DNA from 2 places in the Anaerobacillus sp. MEB173 genome. Region 2 is predicted to be linked to the other one. Evidence: riboswitches for the same ligand, from Rfam matches in the RefSeq annotation. Region 2 holds a riboswitch; the other holds the start of a gene.
What was found. A riboswitch is a leader RNA that binds a small molecule or an ion and turns the genes downstream of it on or off. The one in region 2 is predicted to bind glycine.

Region 1 (3,425 bases), on a different contig from region 2:
TTCAATCTCTTGAAGATTTTCAATGCTCCCAAAGAAGTTTGGATATTGTACAATGACACAAGCTGTATCGTTATCAATTTCATCTTTTAACGCTGCTAAATTTGTAACTCCAGCTTCAACATCTACTTCAACAACAGTGAGATTCTGTCCCTTTGCACTTGTGTGTAATACGGCTCTTGCTTCAGGATGAACTGCTTTTGATACAATCAATTTCTTACGTCTTGTTTGACCAGCACTTAGCATTGCTGACTCAGCTAAAGCTGTTTGCCCATCATACATTGAGGCATTTGCCAGATCCATTCCTGTTAACTCACTAACCATAGTTTGGAACTCAAAGATCGCTTGCAGTTCACCTTGAGAAATCTCTGGCTGATAGGGTGTATACGCTGTATAAAACTCTGAACGTGAGATGACATGATCGACAACTGATGAAATATAGTGATCATATACTCCAGCACCTAAAAAAGTTGGATATTGCTTCGTATTGACGTTTTTACCAGCTAAACCTTGCAGATAGTTAACTAATTCAGGCTCCGGCAGTTCCTTCTCAATGTTTAATTGACCTTTATAGCGAATTTTTTCAGGAATATCAGCAAAAAGTTCTTCAACTGATTGAATACCAATCGTATCCATCATTTCTTTTTGGTCTTGCTCTGTCATTGGTAAATAACGATAACTCATTTGTAATCTCCCCTTATTACCCTCTCTTGTAGAAAGGTGTTTTTACAACTTGTGCTTTTAAACGCTTTTTACGAACCTGAACCTCAACTTCAGTGCCTATAGCAGTGAAATTGATATCAAGAAGTGCCAGACCGACGTTCTTTTTTAATGTTGGTGACTGTGTACCAGTTGTCACCTCACCGATCTTCTGTTCTCCAACAAACACTTCATAACCTGTTCTTGGGATTCCTTTATCGATCATTTCGATCCCGACTAGCTTTCTTGCTAAACCCTCTTCTTTTTGCTTTTTCAGTACATCTTTCCCAAAGAAATCATCGACTTTATCTGTCTTAACAGCAAATCCGATACCGGCCTCGAGTGGAGTAATATGTTTCGATAATTCTTGCCCATATAACGGAAGTTTGGCTTCAAATCGAAGTGTATCTCTTGCACCTAAACCGCAAGGAATAACCCCCTCATTCTTTCCAGCCTCCAATATATCCTTCCACAACTGTTGAACATCCTCTTTATGACAATAAATCTCAAAGCCGTCTTCTCCTGTGTAACCTGTACGAGATACAAGTGCTTTCACTCCATTGATATTTACATCATCTTTAAATTTAAAGAACCCAATCTCTTCTAATGGAGTTTCTGTTAGTGTTTGTAACACTTTCTCTGCTACTGGACCTTGAAGGGCAATTTGGGCAATTTCATCTGAAATATTCATAACCGTTACCCCATCAATAAGATGTGATTCCATCCAACTTACATCTTTTTCAATATTTGAGGCGTTAATGACAAGTAAATAGTCATCTTCATCTTTTTTATATATTAATAAATCATCCACTGTTCCACCGTCTTCGTAACACATTGCTGTATACTGAGCAGCTCCGGGTTTAAGCTTCGACACATCATTTGTCATTAAACGTTGAAGATAAACTAAAGCATTTTCCCCTTTCACTTCGACTTCGCCCATGTGTGATACATCGAATAATCCTGCGCAAGAACGAACTGCTTCATGCTCTTCTTTTATACTTGAAAATTGTACTGGTAAATCCCAACCACCAAAATCAATTGTTTTTGCCCCGTGCTCTTTATATACATCAAAGAGTGGTGTCTTTTTTAATTCAGTCACACAAATACCTCCAAATTTAATGATAAAAAGCTTTAAAAGATTATGAAAATTCCTGGTGTAATGATTACTATAGTCGCCTTTATTATGTTTGACGAAAAGTCAACACATACAAAAAAACATAAAAAAACATAAAAAAAGACAGAGAAATACACTAGTAAAATGTATTTCTCTGTCCTGTAACCAGAAAGTTTCTTTCTTAAATCAGCATAAACTTAAGAAATTTCCTCGTGGGTGGTTTTCATAGTAAATAGTAAGCTATAAAAACTCTCTCCAGAGTTGCGTCAAACAAGAGTCTTTTTGCCTGAGAGATTCACATTCCCATGTTTGCTCCTTCGGCGTTACCTTATCAGGTAATCTCTCCCCTTATTATCATCCGCCAATATGTAATTAAAAAACACTAAATATAGCAATAGAAAGTGATAAAACACATGATTTAATACTTTCTTGTTTATACTACATTCTATATTCATTTAATATCCTACCATTTCTTATTCAACATTGGCAATACTCTAATGATTGGAAGGAGGAGGGAATATGACTGTTACAATACATTTCAACACAGAATGGCAAGAGCAATTTATTAAACATATCGAAGAAGATGGTCCTTGGGCAAATTGGGACCTCTATAAATTAGCATTAGAAGCTGAAGAGCATTTGTCCATACCTGAATTTCATGGTCTCCAAGCGCCAAAGCATTTGCCTGACTTAAAACCTTACCGCCATCAACTTGAAGTAGCCAATACCGTTATTGAAAAGATGAATGGTAAAGCGATTTTAGCGGACGAAGTAGGACTCGGAAAAACGATCGAAGCTGGTCTGATTTTGAAAGAATACATGATACGTAATCTCGTAAAAAAAGTATTAATCCTAGTTCCAGCTTCTCTCGTCTCGCAATGGACAATCGAGTTAAATCAAAAATTTTATATTCCAGCTGTACCTCAAAAGAAAAGCTATGTTTGGGAACAATGCGATGTTGTCGTAGCATCGATGGATACAGCAAAACGCAATCCTCACAGAGATATTATTATGAAACAAAATTATGACCTCGTCATTATTGATGAAGCACATAAATTAAAGAATAACAAAACAAAAAATTATGAATTCGTTCAACATTTAAAGAAAAAGTTTTGTTTACTGTTAACTGCTACGCCTGTACAAAATAAATTAGAGGAAATCTTTAATCTTGTATCTCTTTTAAAACCTGGACATTTGGGAGATCAATCAACTTTTGATAAGGCGTACCGTTCAAGTGAACGCTCACCAAAAAATGATGAGCAGTTACGAGAACTAGTAAGCAAGGTAATGGTTCGCAATCGTCGTGAAGAAACAGGAATCGACTGGCCAAAACGAATTGTAAAAACAGTACCAATTACATTTAGTGAGGAAGAACGTGATCTCTATAACACGTTAACATCACTAAAGCATAGTGAGAACCCAGAGGATCATTTACTATTAAAGAGTCACTTCTCATTACTTACTTTACAGCGAGAAATTTGCAGCAGTCGTGAAGCTGCATTTATGACATTAAAAGGGATGTCAGAAAAGCTAGATCCAAATTCGTATGCCCAAACGATTATTAAAACATTGATGAGTAAAATAGAAAAGATTACGCGTAATTCTAAAGCGGAAA
Region 2 (3,425 bases):
CGGATTTCCATCATACAACACCCTTTAGAACAGTTTCTTTCTTCATGTCTTGATGGAAGCATGCTACAAGCGTCGATATACTATCGCTTGAGCTCAACCGGATATCTTTCATCTCATCGTTAATCATAAAGATTTTTGATAAACCTCCACCTAACGACACACCACCAACTTTAACTTCAATGTTTTTACGTTTTGCCGATATAACCGTTGTATTCGGGTGATCAAAATACGGACAACTCTCTTCAAGTTGAAGCCTATAGTATAGTCCATTGTGATGAGTCATTTCGATGGCATGTTTTATCCGGGAATCATCTGTATCCATTCCAAGCAATCCACCTAGAATCGCTTTATCTGTTCCATGTCCTTGATGTGTTTCTGCAAAGGAGCCGTAGAAAGTAATTTCTGCTTTTTCAGGACATCCATCCAAAAGTTCGTGAACAAACTTACCAATTGATACGACACCTGCAGTATGAGAACTCGATGGTCCAACCATAATTGGACCAATAATGTCAAAACAACTTTGAAATTCCATGAGTGATTGCTCCTTTCTTACACATTGATTGGTTGTTGAAATAATGGATAGGCACCACAAATGGCTTTTGTTGTTTCCTTTGCCTTTGCTAAAACCGTTGAATCCCCTTTACTCTTCAATACATCTGCGATTACTTTAGCGATTTTCTCCATTTCATCCTTTTTCATCCCGCGTGTTGTTAATGCAGCAGTTCCCATGCGGATTCCACTTGTAACAAAAGGACTTTGCGGATCAAACGGGATCGTATTTTTGTTCACTGTAATACCTGCTTCTTCTAGCAACTTCTCCGCTTCTTTTCCAGTTAAGTTCCACGGACGTACATCAAGTAATACAATATGGTTATCTGTTCCTCCTGAAACTAGGGCTGCTCCTTCTTTCTTTAGAGCTTCACCAAGTGATTCGGCATTTTCGATGACCTGTTTGGCATATTCTTTAAAGCTTGGCTGTAACGCTTCTTTGAAGGCAACTGCTTTAGCCGCAATAATGTGCATCAATGGCCCGCCTTGGATACCTGGGAAAACCGCTTTATTAATTTGTTTAATGATCTCTTCATCATTTGTTAAAATGATACCGCCGCGAGGTCCGCGTAATGTTTTATGCGTAGTACTTGTGACAACGTCAGCATAAGGAACTGGTGATGGGTGTAATCCTGCTGCAACAAGACCTGCAATATGTGCCATATCCACCATTAGCTTCGCACCAACTTGATCAGCAATTTCTCTAAACCTTGCAAAATCAATCTTTCTTGGATATGCACTTGTACCAGCAATAATTAATTTTGGTTTTTCTTTTTTGGCTATTGTTTCAAGCTCATCATAATCAATCAGCTGAGTATCTTCTCTCACCCCGTACGATACAACATCAAACCATTTTCCTGACATACTTACTGGACTTCCATGTGTGAGATGTCCACCATGCGATAAATTCATTCCCATCACTTTATCACCTGGTTGAAGTAAGGCAAAAAATACAGCTGTATTCGCCTGTGCTCCAGAATGAGGCTGGACGTTTGCGAATTTGGCTCCAAATAAAGTAGTCAACCGGTCAATCGCCGCTTGTTCTGCAAGATCAACGTATTCACAACCACCATAATAACGTTTTCCTGGATAACCTTCTGCATATTTATTTGTCATTACACTCCCCATGGCTTCTAATACGTCTGAACTTACAAAATTCTCAGATGCAATTAACTCCAATGTGTTATGCTGACGTTTTTTTTCACTTTCTATTGCTTCGAAAATAACTGAATCATTTTGTTTTAAACTCATTCAAATCCCTCCTAAATTTTTAAAACACCTAACTTATCTATCTGCTACACTTTTTATCCATGAAAAAAAGGACAGGAAAGGTAGCTCACTCACTACCTTTTCTGTCCTTGATTGCAAACAAAAAGGACAGAAAAAGATAGTTTATTTTCGCTACCCTTCTCTGTCCTTTTACCTGAGAGTTTAACTTCATTATTATCGAAGTCTACCCCTTTGGTGGCGTTTAATTACGCGCTCTCCAGAGGTGCGTCCTGTTGTAGTTCTTCTACCTGAGAGATTTGTCCCAAGGGTCTTTTTGGAACTTGCTCCTTCGGTGTGCACTTACTTATACACTCTCCTACAACCATCATCCGCAATCTATTCATTTTTTGATTAAGTTTAGAATAACGACTTAATTTACGACTGTCAACTATATTTTCCTACTATTTTTATTTTTCTAAAAAGAAATAATATTATAAAAGAATTATTTTATTTCAATTGTTTTTTCAAATTGAGAATAATTATATTGTTCAAAATAACTACACACAACGTGTCCAACTGATTTTGCCGCAACCAAAAGGGAGTCTTCATCAATATCGAACTTCGGATGGTGATTAAAATAGACTTTTTCTACTCCTTTTGGTTTACAGCCAATATAAAAGAATGTTCCAGGAATCTTTTCTAGGTAGTAAGCAAAATCTTCTGAACCGGAAAACTTCGGAAATTCAATCACTTGTTTTATATCTAGGTCGTCCACCTTTTCAAGTGTTGATTTTACAAATTCAGTAATTTCCGGGTGATTATATAAAGGCGGATAATCATTAACATACGTAAAATCGCACTCTACCGCAAATTCAGCTTCGATTCCTTTCACAATTCGGTGCATTTCTGTTTCAATGATTTGTCTTGTCTCAACTGACATATAACGAGCATCACCTTCAAGTTCAACACGATCTTTAATAACATTTCGGGCGCCTTTCCCATCAAAAGATCCCACCGTAATTACACCAGTATCAAACGGATTTAATCTACGGCTTATAATCGTTTGAATCGCTGTTACAAAATGTGCCCCAGCTACAATCGGGTCGTTCGCCAAATGTGGTGATGAACCGTGTCCGCCAGCTCCTTGAATACCTAGGTTAAAACCACTTCTCCCTGCCATCGAATACTCGCTGTTATAACCAACTGTTCCTGTAGATTCAGTAGGAAATAAATGAGTACCAAAAATATGATCCACATCATCAAGGATCCCTGAATCCAAAATACTCTTTGCTCCACCAGGTGGTGTTTCTTCGGCATGCTGATGAATAATTTTGATTGTACCTGATAAAGATGATTTCAATTGAATGAGACAATCAGCAAGTATCATCAAGTAAGCGGTATGTCCATCATGTCCACACGCATGCATTACACCGTCATTTTTCGACTTAAATGGTACATCAGTCTCTTCTTTAATTGCCAGTGCATCAAAGTCTGCACGTAAAGCAATCGTTTTTCCCGGATTTTCTCCTTTAATTGTGACGACAATTCCATAACCATTACCGACGTTCCGTGCAATGTCTACATCTTTTCCCTCATAAAAATTGGCAATATAATTAGCGGTATTTGCCTCTTTAAACGAAAGTTCCGGGTATTGATGCAAATACCGT

Region 1: linked by a shared signal. The riboswitch ahead of gcvT (glycine cleavage system aminomethyltransferase GcvT) and the one ahead of glyA (serine hydroxymethyltransferase) in region 2 are both predicted to bind glycine.

What each region holds. Positions count from the first base shown of each region.
Region 1 is NZ_JBJMAU010000002.1:153,714-157,138, forward strand. It holds gene gcvPA (aminomethyl-transferring glycine dehydrogenase subunit GcvPA) at 1-681, opposite strand, end outside; gene gcvT (glycine cleavage system aminomethyltransferase GcvT) at 698-1,795, opposite strand; glycine riboswitch at 2,075-2,168, opposite strand; gene ACJ2A9_RS05175 (DEAD/DEAH box helicase) at 2,330-3,425, shown strand, end outside.
Region 2 is NZ_JBJMAU010000001.1:503,775-507,199, forward strand. It holds gene sdaAA (L-serine ammonia-lyase, iron-sulfur-dependent, subunit alpha) at 1-11, opposite strand, end outside; gene ACJ2A9_RS02555 (serine dehydratase beta chain) at 11-532, opposite strand; gene glyA (serine hydroxymethyltransferase) at 550-1,800, opposite strand; glycine riboswitch at 1,959-2,041, opposite strand; glycine riboswitch at 2,045-2,147, opposite strand; gene ACJ2A9_RS02565 (amidohydrolase) at 2,261-3,425, opposite strand, start outside.